DNA from 2 places in the Acidovorax sp. KNOB132 genome. Region 1 is predicted to be linked to the other one. Evidence: predicted binding sites of a transcription regulator. Region 1 holds the regulator's gene; the other holds the start of a gene.
The links. The regulator FNR, encoded in region 1, switches genes on or off when oxygen is low (the NO sensors DNR and NnrR bind a similar motif). The targets are predictions, from matches to a motif close to TTGATNNNNATCAA.

Region 1 (9,683 bases):
TTCTGCTGGTTTTGATGGGCCTGGGCTGGGCGGTTTCCCGGGGCCAGTTCGAGGATGTGGAGCAGGAGGGCGAGCGCATCCTGCGAGATGAATGACCGGAGCGCCAAGCCAAACCGTCTCGGCATTCAACGCCCGCCGCGTCACGCAGCGGCTGACGGGCCCCTATGGGACTGACGGGCCCCTATGGCAGACCAACCGCTGCTGCCGCCACCCGTCGCCCGCGTGACAAACGCGCGGGAAAACCCGCACAGGGGTAACGCAAGCCGTGCCTAGACTGGCGCCGCCAATCCGGGCGTCATTGCTCCCCTACCGAGAGAGACACAAGCATGCAGCCGATCCGCTTTTTGATTCCTTCCCGCACGGTTGCCATCGGCGCCGTCAGTGCGCTGCTGCTCTCGGCTTGCGGTGGTGGCGGGGGCCTCGTACCGGAGGAAACCCGTGTGCAAGACACCCGCACCAGTTTTGCCGTGGCCACCACCAGCCTGCCTTTCGCGGCCATGGATGGCACCACGGTGCAGACCGACCGCTGGAGCGGCACGAATGCCGGCGCGGGCTACCGTGTAGAGGTTCCGAAGAACTGGAACGGTATCCTGGTGATGTACGCCCATGGCTATGCGGGTGAAGGCAATGCGCTGACCGTGTCCAACCCGGCCTTCCGGCGCTACCTGATCGAAAACGGCTACGCCTGGGCGGCATCCAGCTACACCAAGAATTTTTATGACGTGCGCGTGGGCGTGGAAGACACGAATGCGCTGGCCAATGCGTTTGTGGCGATTGCCGCCGCCAACGGCCGTGTGCTGTCAGAGCCTGCCCGCACCTATGTCACCGGTGTCTCGATGGGCGGCCACATCGCCGCCGCCGCCATCGAGGACGAGGCGCAGCAAACGGCGGTCCACAAGCGGCGCTACCAGGGCGCCCTGCCGATGTGCGCCGTGCTGGGCGATCTGTCGCTGTACAACTACTTCGGCGCCTACCAGTTGGCGGCGCAGAAGCTGGCCGGTGTGCCCGCCGTCGCCGCACCCACCACCGACTGGGCCGCGCTCGCTCCGCGCGTGCGCGACGCCATGTTCGGCAGCCAGATATCGTTTGCGCCGGTGACGCCGCAAGGGCAGAAGCTCAAAGACATCGTCATGAACCTGACCGGCGGGCCGCGGCCGATCTTCGACCAGGGCTTTGCCAATGCACCGCTGCAAAACACCGTGTGGGGTACCTTCGGACGCGACGGCACCCTCAACGGCATCCTGAACAAGCAGGGAATCGACACCACCGGTACGGTCTACCGGTTCAATGCCAGCGCGGCAGAGGTGGCAGACTTCAACGCCACCATCGCGAAGTGGGTGCCGGCACCCGACGCCAACCGCCTGCGCACCGATGGCCTGCGCTGGGTGCCACAGGTCAATGGCCAGTTCCGCATCCCGGTGGTCACCCTGCATACGCTGGGCGACATGTACGTGCCCTTCCACATGGAGCAGGTCTACCGCGACCGCGTGGAGGCCAACGGCAATGGCCAGTGGCTGGTGCAGCGCGCCATTCGCGCCCCCAGCCACTGCGATTTCACCGTGGCCGAGCAGTCCGAAGCATTCAAGGCGATGGCCGATTGGGTTGAGAAAGGCACCAAGCCCGCGGGCGACGACGTGAAAACGCCCGCCACCGTCGCTGACGCCCGTTATGGCTGCACCTATACCCGCAACGCAGGTGGGCGCGACGACAGTGCTGCAACCGTGGCGACCCGCGCAACCTTGCCCGGGTGCAGCGGCAGTTGATCTGGCGTCGACTCGAATGCAGGGCTAAACCCCGTGGGGCGGACCTTCTGGCATCGCCTCGCATGCGTCCCCTCTGCCGCTCAACCAGCCCAAGGGCAACTCTCCTTCGCTCCCTAAGCGGGACTGCGCCGACAGGAATCGCGGGTGTTTCAGGTCAGTGGCTACCAAGGTGCGTAGGCTCCTTCGGCTCGGCGCAGAAAGCGAGTCTCGTCTGGGTGGTCGGTGTAGCGGCGAAGCAGTGACGTCCCTGTTGAACGACCAGTCGGGCCCGCCGTCCAGAATTTGGTCCTGGAAGGATGCCGAACCGCTCGTACACGCGGGTCTGTATCGCCTTGTTCATTGACAACACAGGTGTTGCGCTTCAGGTTCGAATCCGCCCGGTGACCACGGCGTGGCTCCTGATTTCTTGGTAGAGATCCATTGGCGATTCTCTGGTGGTTGCTGACTCATGCCAACCCCTGTACGGGCAGCCGTGCTGCCAGTGGTTGGCCTGATGCCCTGTGACTCCGGCCGCATTCATCGCAACGATTGACATGCGTCAATGCCCCCAACGGGTATCCGGAAGAAACTTTCCGTGCAATCAAAGAGGTGCACGATGGAATCTCCAAAAACCGCTGCCGCGCATTACGACGACACCGTCGTGCGGCAGTTTTCGATCATGGCCGTGGTGTGGGGGGTGGTGGGCATGCTGGTCGGCGTCTTCATCGCCGCCCAGCTGGCCTGGCCGGAACTCAACTTCGGCATTCCCTGGCTCAGCTACGGCCGTCTGCGGCCGCTGCACACCAACGCGGTGATCTTCGCCTTCGGCGGCTGCGCGCTGTTCGCCACCAGCTACTACGTGGCGCAGCGCACCTGCCAGGTGCGCCTGTTCGCGGGGCCGCTGGCGTCGTTCACGTTCTGGGGCTGGCAGCTCGTCATCGCGGCGGCGGCCATCAGCCTGCCGCTGGGCTACACCACCGGCAAGGAATACGCCGAGCTGGAATGGCCCATCGACATCCTGATCACGCTGGTGTGGGTGTCGTACGCCATCGTGTTCTTCGGCACCATCGGCCGCCGCAAGGTGCGCCACATCTACGTGGCCAACTGGTTCTTCGGCGCGTTCATCCTGGCGGTCGCGCTGCTGCACCTGGTCAACAGCGCCGAAGTGCCTGCCGGCTGGATGAAGAGCTACTCGGCCTATGCCGGCGTGCAGGATGCGATGGTGCAGTGGTGGTACGGCCACAACGCGGTGGGCTTCTTCCTCACCGCGGGCTTCCTCGGGATGATGTATTACTTCATCCCCAAGCAGGCCGGCCGCCCGGTGTACAGCTACCGCCTGTCGATCGTGCACTTCTGGGCGCTGATCTTCACCTACATGTGGGCGGGCCCCCACCACCTGCACTACACCGCGCTGCCGGACTGGACGCAATCGGTGGGCATGGTGTTCTCGCTGATCCTGCTGGCCCCCAGCTGGGGCGGGATGATCAACGGCGTGATGACGCTGTCGGGCGCCTGGCACAAGCTGCGCGACGACCCCATTCTGCGCTTCCTGATCGTGTCGCTGTCGTTCTACGGCATGGCCACGTTCGAGGGCCCGATGATGTCCATCAAGACCGTCAACGCGCTCAGCCACTACACCGACTGGACCGTCGGCCACGTGCATGCCGGCGCCCTGGGCTGGGTGGGCCTGATCACCATGGGTTCGCTGTACTACCTGATCCCGCGCCTGTTCGGCCGGGAAAAGATGCACTCGGTGCCCGCCATCGAGCTGCACTTCTGGATGTCCACCATCGGCATCGTGCTGTACATCGCCGCGATGTGGATCGCCGGCGTCATGCAGGGCCTGATGTGGCGCGCGGTCAATCCCGACGGCACGCTCACCTATACCTTCGTCGAAAGCGTGAAGGCCACCTATCCGTTCTACGTGGTCCGCTTCGCCGGCGGCCTGCTGTACCTGGGCGGCATGCTGGTGATGGCCTGGAACGTGTGGGCCACCGCCATCTCGGGCCGCTCGGTCAAGGTGTCGATCCCCGCCGTGAACACGGCCCATGCCTGAGCCCCGAGGAGCGCATTCCATGTCCGAACACAACCCCAAATCGGCCGGCTTCTCGCACGAGAAGATCGAGACCAACAACTTCCTGATGATCGTGCTGATCGTGCTGGTGGTCGCCATCGGCGGCCTGGCCGAGATCGTGCCGCTGTTCTTCCAGAAGTCCACCACCGAGCCCGTGACGGGCGTGCAGCCCTACACCGCGGTGCAGCTGCTGGGCCGCGACATCTACCTGCGCGAGGGCTGCTACAACTGCCACTCGCAGATGATCCGCCCCTTCCGCGCCGAGACGCTGCGCTACGGCCACTACTCGGTGGCTGGCGAGTTCGTGTACGACCACCCCTTCCAGTGGGGCAGCAAGCGCACCGGCCCCGACCTGCACCGCGTGGGCGGCAAGTACAGCGACGAGTGGCACCGCATCCACCTGAACAACCCGCGCGACGTGGTGCCGGAATCCAACATGCCCGCCTACAGCTGGCTGGAGAAGACGCCCGTCGATCCCGCCGTGGCCGCGCCGCGCATGAAGGCGCTGCGCACGGTGGGCGTGCCCTACACCGACGAGCAGATCGCCGCCGCGTCCGAGGAGGTCAAGGGCAAGACCGAGATGGACGTGCTCGTGGCCTACCTGCAGGTCATGGGCCGCGCCCTCAAGTAACGAACCGCAAGGAGCTGGTCATGGACATCACCACTGTGCGCATCGTCGCCACGCTGGCATCGCTGGCGTGCTTCCTCGGCATCCTGGTCTGGGCGTTCTCGCGCCGCAACCGGGCCCGGTTCGAGGAGGCCGCGCGCCTGCCCTTCGAGCAAGACTGATCCGCAAAAAACAATGAGAACGACATGAGTGACTTCACCCACAATTTCTGGTCGGTCTACGTGGCGGGGCTGACCGTGGTCGGCATCCTGGGCTGCCTGCTGCTGCTTTGGATCACGGCCCGCAAGAAGGTCGCGCCCAGCACCGACAACACCACGGGCCACGTCTGGGACGAGGACCTGCGGGAGATGGACAACCCCATGCCGCGCTGGTGGATGTGGCTGTTCGTGCTCACCATCGTCTTCGGCTTCGGCTACCTGGCCGTCTATCCGGGCCTGGGCCGCTTCGCCGGCCAGTTCGGCTGGACGCAGGCCGGCGAGTACGAGGCCGAGATGGCCAAGGCGCGCACCGAGCTTGCGCCACTGTACGCCCGGTTCGCCGCGATGAAGACCGAGGAGATGGCCGCCAACCCCGAGGCCATGGCCATTGGCGAGCGCCTGTTCATGAACAACTGCGCGCAGTGCCACGGCTCGGACGCACGGGGCAGCAAGGGCTTTCCCAACCTGTCCGACAACGACTGGCTGCACGGCGGCGCGCCGGAGAACATCCGCGAGACGCTGGAGAAGGGCCGCATGGGCACCATGCCGCCCATGGCCGAAGCCGTGGGTTCGCCGGAGGACATCCGCAACCTCGCGCACTATGTGCTGAGCCTGTCGGGCAGCCCGCACGACTCGCTGCGCGCCTCGCTGGGCAAGTCCAAGTTCACCGCCTGCGCGGCCTGCCACGGCATGGACGGCAAGGGCAATACGGCCCTGGGCGCGCCCAACCTGACCGACGACGTCTGGCTGCACGGCTGGGGCGAGGCGGCCATCACCGCCATGGTCAACCACGGCAAGGTCAACGTGATGCCGGCCCAGGCCGACAAGCTGACCGAGGCCCAGATCGGCGTGCTCACCGCCTACGTATGGGGCCTGTCCCACCGCGCGAACGCGGTGCGCTGACGGTGCCGATGCCCCCGGGGAACGCGATCCGGGCCTTTCCCGCGGCGCGCCCTGGCCGGCGGCGCAGCCGCTGACGCGTTCCCTTGCCGGCCCACCCTTCGAGAACTGCCATGAAGCCACCCAGCGGGCCTGCCCGCAAGGTCATTCCCATCACCCCGGTCGCGCCTGGCGCCGCCGATGCGGCCGCCGAGATGGTGTCGCTGTACGAGGCGCAAAAGAAGATCTACCCGCGCTCCATCCGCGGCCTGTTCGCCCGCTGGCGCTGGGCCATGGTGGCCCTCACGCAGCTCGTCTTCTATGCGCTGCCCTGGCTGCAGTGGGGTGAGCGGCAGATGGTGCTGTTCGACCTGGGCGCGCGGCGCTTTTACCTGTTCGGGCTGGTGCTGTACCCGCAGGACTTCATCTACCTCACGGGCCTGCTCATCGTCAGCGCGATGTCGCTGTTCCTGTTCACCGCGGTGGCGGGGCGCCTGTGGTGCGGCTTCGCCTGCCCGCAGACGGTGTACACCGAGATCTTCATGTGGATCGAGCACCGGGTGGAGGGCGACCGCAGCGCCCGCCTGCGCCTGGATGCCGGGGGCTGGACCTTCGAGAAGGTGCGCAAGAAGGCGCTCAAGCAGTTCCTCTGGATCGCGGTGGCGCTATGGACGGGCTTCACCTTCGTGGGCTACTTCGTGCCCATCCGCCAACTGTCGGGCGAGTTGCTGGCAATGCAGGGCGGCTGGCAGATCTTCTGGGTGCTGTTCTACGGCTTCGCCACCTACGCCAATGCCGGCTTCATGCGCGAGCAGGTGTGCAAGTACATGTGCCCCTATGCCCGGTTCCAGAGCGCCATGTTCGACCGCGACACGCTGATCGTCACCTACGACGACGCGCGCGGCGAGCCGCGCGGTCCCCGCACCAAGACGGTGGATTACAAGGCCCGGGGCCTGGGCGACTGCATCGACTGCACGCTGTGCGTGCAGGTGTGCCCGGTGGGCATCGACATCCGCAACGGCCTGCAATACGAGTGCATCGGCTGCGGGCTGTGCGTGGACGCCTGCAACACCGTGATGGACAAGATGCACTACCCGCGGGGGCTGATCCGCTTTTCCACGCAGAACGGCGTGGCGGCCCGCTGGGGCCGCGCGCAGATGCTGCGCCGCGTGCTGCGCCCCCGCGTGCTGATCTACACCGCGGTGCTGGTGGCGCTGTGCGTGGGGCTGCTGTCCAGCCTGGTGCTGCGCACGCCGCTCAAGGTGGACGTGGTGCGCGACCGCGCCGCGCTCTCGCGCATCGTGGCCGGCGGGCAGCTGGAGAACATCTACCGCCTGCAGATCATGAATGCCACCGAGTCCGGCCAGCGCTACCGCATCGGTGCGAGCGGGCTGCAGGGGCTGCGCGTGGCGTCCGACGCCGAAGTGGAGATCGGCGCGGCCGAGTCCCGCTGGGTGGCCGTGCGCCTGCAGATCCCTTACGGCTCCGCGCCGCCCGGATCGCATGCCGTGCAGTTCGACGTGCAGGCGCTGGGCTCGGGCGGCCATGTCGCCGAGAAGTCGGTCTTCCTGGTGCCGCGATGAGCGCCGCCGGCCCCACCGTCACCGTTTCAGGCGCCAGACCGCTGGTCCGACCGCCTTTCTTTTCCTGTCAGGAGTGAACACCATGCCATCCCCTATCGCCGCCGCACCGGCTCCCCTTCCTTCGGCCGCTCCCTGGTGGAAGTTCGGCTTCGTCTGGATGGTCATTGCCGGGCCGGCCATCGTGGTCGTGGCGGGCTTCACCACGCTGTGGGTGGCGGTCGTGCGCCCCGACCCGGTGGTGGCCGAGGACTACTACCGCCAGGGCATCGAGATCAACAAGACGCTGCAGGGCGCGCCGAACAGCCTGGCCCCGGCCATGAAGGCGCGCAACCATGCGGCCACCCCCGTGCAGGACCAGCCGCGCTGAAGGCGGCCTGTCCGCACCACCCCCCCGAAACGAGGAGACAAGCGCAATGTGGACCCAACGCCTCATGTGGATTGCATGGCCCGCCTTCCTGATGGCGGGCGTGCTGGAAATGCTGGTCTTTGCCCTGGTGGACCCACAGGACATGCACTGGTTCGGACAGCCGCTGGCGCTCTCGCGCGAGGGGGTCTACACCATCGCCTTCTTCGCTTTCTGGCTGGTGACGATGGCGTCGAGCGCGCTCACCACGCTGCTGGCGATGTCGCCGTTCGAACTGAACCGCTGCCCCGTGCCGGTGACCGACCGGCCCGCCGACTGCGCGCGCCACCACCCGGGCGCATGAAATGCCAGCGCCGGTGCCGCAGGCCGGCCGCTCAGTGGCAGTTCTGCGAGTTCACGATGCGCTTGAGCGCCGCGGTCTCCAGGATGCGCACGTGGCGCTGCTTGACCTCGACGATGCCGTCCTCGACGAACTTCGAGAAGGTGCGGCTCACCGTCTCCAGCTTGAGCCCGAGGTAGCTGCCGATTTCCTCGCGCGTCATGCGCAGCACGAGTTCGGACTGCGAGAAGCCCCGGGCATGCAGGCGCTGCACCAGGTTGAGCAGGAAGGCCGCCAGGCGCTCTTCCGCCCGCATGCTGCCCAGGAGCAGCATCACGCCGTGCTCGCGCACGATCTCGCGGCTCATGATCTTGTGCACGTGGTGCTGCAGCGCCGTGACCTCGCGCGACAGCTCCTCGATGCGGTCAAAGGGCATGACGCAGACCTCGGCGTCTTCCAGCGCGACGGCGTCGCAGGTGTGGTGGTCGCTGACGATGCCGTCCAGGCCGATGATCTCGCCGGCCATCTGAAAGCCCGTGACCTGGTCGCGGCCGTCTTCGGTGGCCACGCAGGTCTTGAAGAAGCCGGTGCGGATGGCGAAGAGCGAGCTGAAGGGCTCGCCATTGCGAAACAGGGTGGCCCCCCGCTTGACCTTGCGGCGCACGGCCACGATGTCGTCGATCCGCTGCAGTTGCTGATCGTTCAGGCCCAGCGGCATGCACAGCTCGCGAAGGTTGCAGTTCGAGCATGCCACTTTGATGGTTTGCGGATTCATGGGAAAAGGCCTTTGTGGTGAGGGGAGGGCGGGCGGCCGGCAGGGTGGTAGAGCCCGGGCGAACGCCGGGCACCTGTCATGGATCAATTGTGGCAGCGTGCGCCTGCAGAACCCTTGACCCAGGTCAAGGGTTTCCCCCGGGGCCTGCGGCACATTGGGCAGGCACAAGGAAATCCCATGATCGCTGTCACCCCTGAACTCCTGCGCCGCTTCGACGTGCCCGGCCCCCGCTACACCTCCTACCCGACCGCCGACCGGTTCGTGGAGGCCTTCGGACAGGACGACTACGTTCTCGCGCTGCAGCAGCGCCGCCTGGGGTCGGCCGCCAAGGCACTGCCCTTGTCGCTGTATGTGCACATTCCCTTTTGCGAGTCGCTGTGCTACTACTGCGCCTGCAACAAGATCATCACCCGCCACCCCGAGCGGGCCGAGGTGTACCTGCGCTATCTCAGCCGCGAGATCGACCTGCACACGGCCCAGTGCGGCGTGGGCCAGGTGGTGAGCCAGCTGCACCTGGGCGGGGGGAGCCCGACGTTCCTGTCGGATGACGGCCTGCGGTCGCTGATGGCCATGCTCCAGCGCAGCTTCACGCTTGCGCCCGGCGGCGAGTATTCGATCGAGATCGATCCGCGCACGGTGGACGCGGGCCGGCTGGCGCTGCTGGCGGAACTGGGCTTCAACCGCCTGAGCTTCGGCGTGCAGGACTTCGACCCCGAAGTGCAGAAGGCCGTGCACCGCATCCAGCCGGCAAGCCAGGTCTTCGACTTGGTGGCCAGCGCGCGTGCGCTGGGCTTCGAGTCCATCAACGTGGACCTGATCTACGGCCTGCCGCGGCAGATACCCGAGTCCTTCGAGCGCACGCTCGAGCAGGTGGGCCGGTTGCGGCCGGACCGCATCGCGCTGTATGCCTACGCCCACCTGCCCGAGCGCTTCAAGCCGCAGCGCCGCATCGTGCCGGCGGATCTGCCGCTGGCGGCGTCGAAGGTGGCCATGCTGTCGCAATCGCTGCGGTCGTTCCAGGATGCCGGCTACGTCTATGTGGGCATGGACCACTTCGCGCTGCCGGGCGACGCCCTGGCCGTGGCCAAGCGCCAAGGCCGGCTGCACCGCAACTTCCAGGGC
Region 2 (3,468 bases), on a different contig from region 1:
GCGGCGCGGCTGCAACGCATGGCCGCCTCCAATCGCTCTCCGGCAACCTGAGACGGCCATGTAACAGAGCATTACAGACGCCCCGCCACCCGGATGTAGGACACGTCCGCAAATCCATCAGCGCCATCCGGCAGCGCATCGGCTGCGCTTTCCAGGACACGCATGGCCATCATCCCCGCCACCGCACGGTTTTTTCCTCGGGCCCCATGGCGCGCCCGCGCGGCTGCGCCACACTCCGCCGATCGACACCACCGGCCGGCTACCACGGCCTGCTTCGCTGCCATGGATTCCCTGACCCAGATCGCCCTTGGTTCCGCCGTTTCGCTCGCCGTGATGGGCCGGCGCACCGCCCCCTGGAAAGCCGCGCTGTGGGGTGCGGTGGCGGGCACGCTGCCCGACCTGGACGCCTTCATCGACCACGGCAATGCCATTGCCAACATGGTCGAGCACCGGGCGGAAAGCCATGCCCTGCTGTACCTCAGCCTGTTTTCGCTGCCCCTGGGCGCGCTGGTGGCGAGCCTGCATGGCGAGCAGGCCGGCTGGCGAAGGTGGTGGCTGGCGATGTGGCTCGCGCTCGTCACCCACCCGCTGCTGGATGGCATGACGGTGTACGGCACCCAGCTTTGGAAGCCGTTCACCAGCCACCCGTACGGGGTGGGCAGCATCTTCATCATCGACCCGCTGTACACCGTGCCGCTGATCGTCGGCGTGGTCGCCGCGCTGGCGAGCGGCCCGCCGGTCGGGGCCCGCTGGAACCGCTGGGGCCTGGCGCTCAGCACGCTCTACCTGGCGTGGAGCGTGGGCGTGCAGCAGCACGTCACCGGCGTGGCGATGGCCTCGCTGCGCACGCAGGGCCTGCCGGTGCAGACGGTGCTGGTGACACCCACCCCGTTCAACACCCTGCTGTGGCGCGTGGTGGCGGTCACGCCCACCCAATATGCCGAAGGCTTCTATGCCCTGGCCGACGGCAACAGGCCCATGCAATGGACGGTGCACGAGCGCGGGGCCCCGCTGATCCAGCGCTACGGGACCGTGCCGGACGTGCAGCGGGTGGCGCGCTTCAGCCACGGCTTTTATCGCATGCGTTCGCGGGACGGCCGCGTCTTCGTGACCGATCTGCGCATGGGGCAGGAGCCTGACTACAGCTTCCAGTTCGATCTCGGCACGCCCGCGCAGCTGGACGCCGGCCAGCCCGAGGTGGCGCTGCGCGGACAGCGCCCGGACATCGGCACGGCCCTCGCCGCGCTGTGGCGGCGCATGTGGGGGCATGCGGGCGGCTCGGGGCCGTTCGGTGCCGGCACGGCCCCATGAAAAAAGCCGGCGCCACGCGCCGGCTTTCCCCACCAGTCTGTCAGTGGCCGCACCCGCGGCCCGCGGTCAGAACCGCCAGCCCAGGCCCACGCCGGCCAGCACGGGATCGATCTTGAAGGTGCCCAGCTTGGCACCGGCTGCGAACACGTCGGTCTGGATGTAGACCTTTTTCACGTCGAAGTTCAGCACCAGATTCTTGGTGAGGGGAATGTCCACACCGACCTGCAGGGCGCCGCCCCAGCTGCTCTTGTCGATGCTCACGCCGGCGGGCAGGCGCACGCTGGAAAACCGCGTGTAATTCACGCCCGCGCCCACGTAGGGACGAAAGCCCGCAGTGTCGAAGTGGTACTGCAGCATCAGCGAAGGCGGCAGGTGCTTGAGCGTGCCGATCTGCGCGTTCAGGGCGCTGGAGGACAGCCGCTGCTTCTGGGGCACGGTCAGCACCAGCTCGGCGGCGATGTTGCGGTTGAAGAAATAGGAGATGTCGACTTCAGGCAGCGTCTTGTCGTTGATCGACAGGCCCAGGCCGGTGCTGTCCTTGTTGGAGGAATCCAGGTTCACGGCACGCGCACGAACGAGCCAGGGGCCTTCCGCCGTTTGCGCGAAGGCGGCGCCGGAGGTCAATGCGCACAGCACGGCCAGGGCCAGCAGGTTTTTTTTCATACGGAAACTCGATGCGTTGAACGGGGACGACCCCCGTGCATGCATTGGGCCGGCAAACGGCCCGGGCGGCCTTGCCATGGATCAAACCGCCGGCAGGTTGTGCCGCAGCGCCACGAGGGCCGCAAAGCGCCCTCCTCCCCGCTCTCAGTGCGCGCCCTTGCCCCGCATGCGCTGCACCAGCGTGACCACGGCCAGCACGGCGGCACCGGCCACGATGCCCACCACCGCATTGAGCAGGTTGGGCACCAGCACGCGCCACAGGCCGCCCGCCGGCCACTGGGCCGCCGATGCGGCCAGGCCCTCGACCGCGTGGTGGACGACGGGCACGCCATGCACCAGAATGCCGCCGCCCACGAGGAACATGGCGGCCGTGCCGGCGACCGAGAGCACCTTCATGAGCCAGGGCGCGGCGGCCACGATGCCGCGGCCCAGCGCCTGCGCGGCGCGACCCGTCTTGCGGGTGAGCCACAGGCCCAGGTCGTCCAGCTTGACGATGCCGGCCACCAGGCCGTACACGCCCACCGTCATGATGAGCGCGATGCCGGCCAGCACGGCCACCTGCTGCCCGAACGGGGCGCTGGCGACCGTGCCCAGCGTGATGGCGATGATCTCGGCGGACAGGATGAAGTCGGTGCGCACCGCGCCCTTGACCTTGTCCTTCTCGAAGGCGGCGATGTCCACCGCCGGGTTGGCGTTGGCCAGGGCATGCGCCTCGCGGCCCGCCTCTTCCTTGGGGGCATCGCCGTGGGGCAGGAACCGGTGCGCCAGCTTCTCCGCACCCTCGAAGCACAGGAACGCGCCGCCCACCATGAGCAGCGGCGTCACCGCCCAGGGAATGAAGGCGCTGATCAGCAGCGCGGCCGGCACCAGGATGGCCTTGTTGACAAGCGAGCCCTTGGCCACCGCCCAGACCACGGGAATCTCGCGATCGGCGCGCACGCCCGTGACCTGCTGGGCATTGAGCGCCAGATCGTCGCCCAGCACGCCGGCGGTTTTCTGCGCCGCCACCTTGGTCATGACGGACACGTCATCGGCCATGGCGGCACTCTTCTTGGCAGCGACCTTGGTCATCAGGGCCACGTCGTCCAGAACGGTGGCGATATCGTCGAGCAGCGTCAAAAGGCTGGCACCGGCCATGGGAATCCTTAAAAAAATCGAGGGAGGGAGCGGGCCCACGGGCACGGCGGCGAAAGGCTGCAAGGCCACGGGAACGCCGCGCGGGCCGGGCATGCCGGCCGAAAGGCCTGGCGCCCGTCGCCCAGGCGGCGCCCACTATAGCAACGCCCTGCGATGGGTCCGTGTCGGTGCAAGGCGCATACTGGCGGCCTTCCCACCGATATCGGGGTCCTGCACGCGGGCTCTCGCTCCCGCCGCATGCCAGGCTACCTGACCAAGCAAGAAAACATCGCCATCGCCGGCGTCGACGACCTCGTCATCCGCTCCCTGCTGGACCGCCAGCAGTTCTCCGACCCCCTCGGCGACGCCGAAACCCTG

Region 2: the regulator FNR is predicted to act here: its motif matches at 2,046-2,059, upstream of AC27IO_RS07465 (OmpW/AlkL family protein).

Annotation. Positions count from the first base shown of each region.
Region 1 is NZ_BAAJYT010000118.1:757-10,439, forward strand. It holds gene ccoS (cbb3-type cytochrome oxidase assembly protein CcoS) at 1-95, shown strand, start outside; gene AC27IO_RS15085 (alpha/beta hydrolase) at 327-1,763, shown strand; gene ccoN (cytochrome-c oxidase, cbb3-type subunit I) at 2,359-3,798, shown strand; gene ccoO (cytochrome-c oxidase, cbb3-type subunit II) at 3,818-4,447, shown strand; gene AC27IO_RS15100 (cbb3-type cytochrome oxidase subunit 3) at 4,468-4,605, shown strand; gene ccoP (cytochrome-c oxidase, cbb3-type subunit III) at 4,630-5,544, shown strand; gene ccoG (cytochrome c oxidase accessory protein CcoG) at 5,655-7,103, shown strand; gene AC27IO_RS15115 (FixH family protein) at 7,186-7,470, shown strand; gene AC27IO_RS15120 (hypothetical protein) at 7,517-7,810, shown strand; gene fnr (fumarate/nitrate reduction transcriptional regulator Fnr) at 7,842-8,561, opposite strand; gene hemN (oxygen-independent coproporphyrinogen III oxidase) at 8,739-9,683, shown strand, end outside.
Region 2 is NZ_BAAJYT010000032.1:4,553-8,020, forward strand. It holds gene AC27IO_RS07460 (metal-dependent hydrolase) at 283-1,311, shown strand; gene AC27IO_RS07465 (OmpW/AlkL family protein) at 1,378-1,974, opposite strand; gene AC27IO_RS07470 (DUF808 domain-containing protein) at 2,119-3,111, opposite strand; gene AC27IO_RS07475 (class I SAM-dependent methyltransferase) at 3,349-3,468, shown strand, end outside.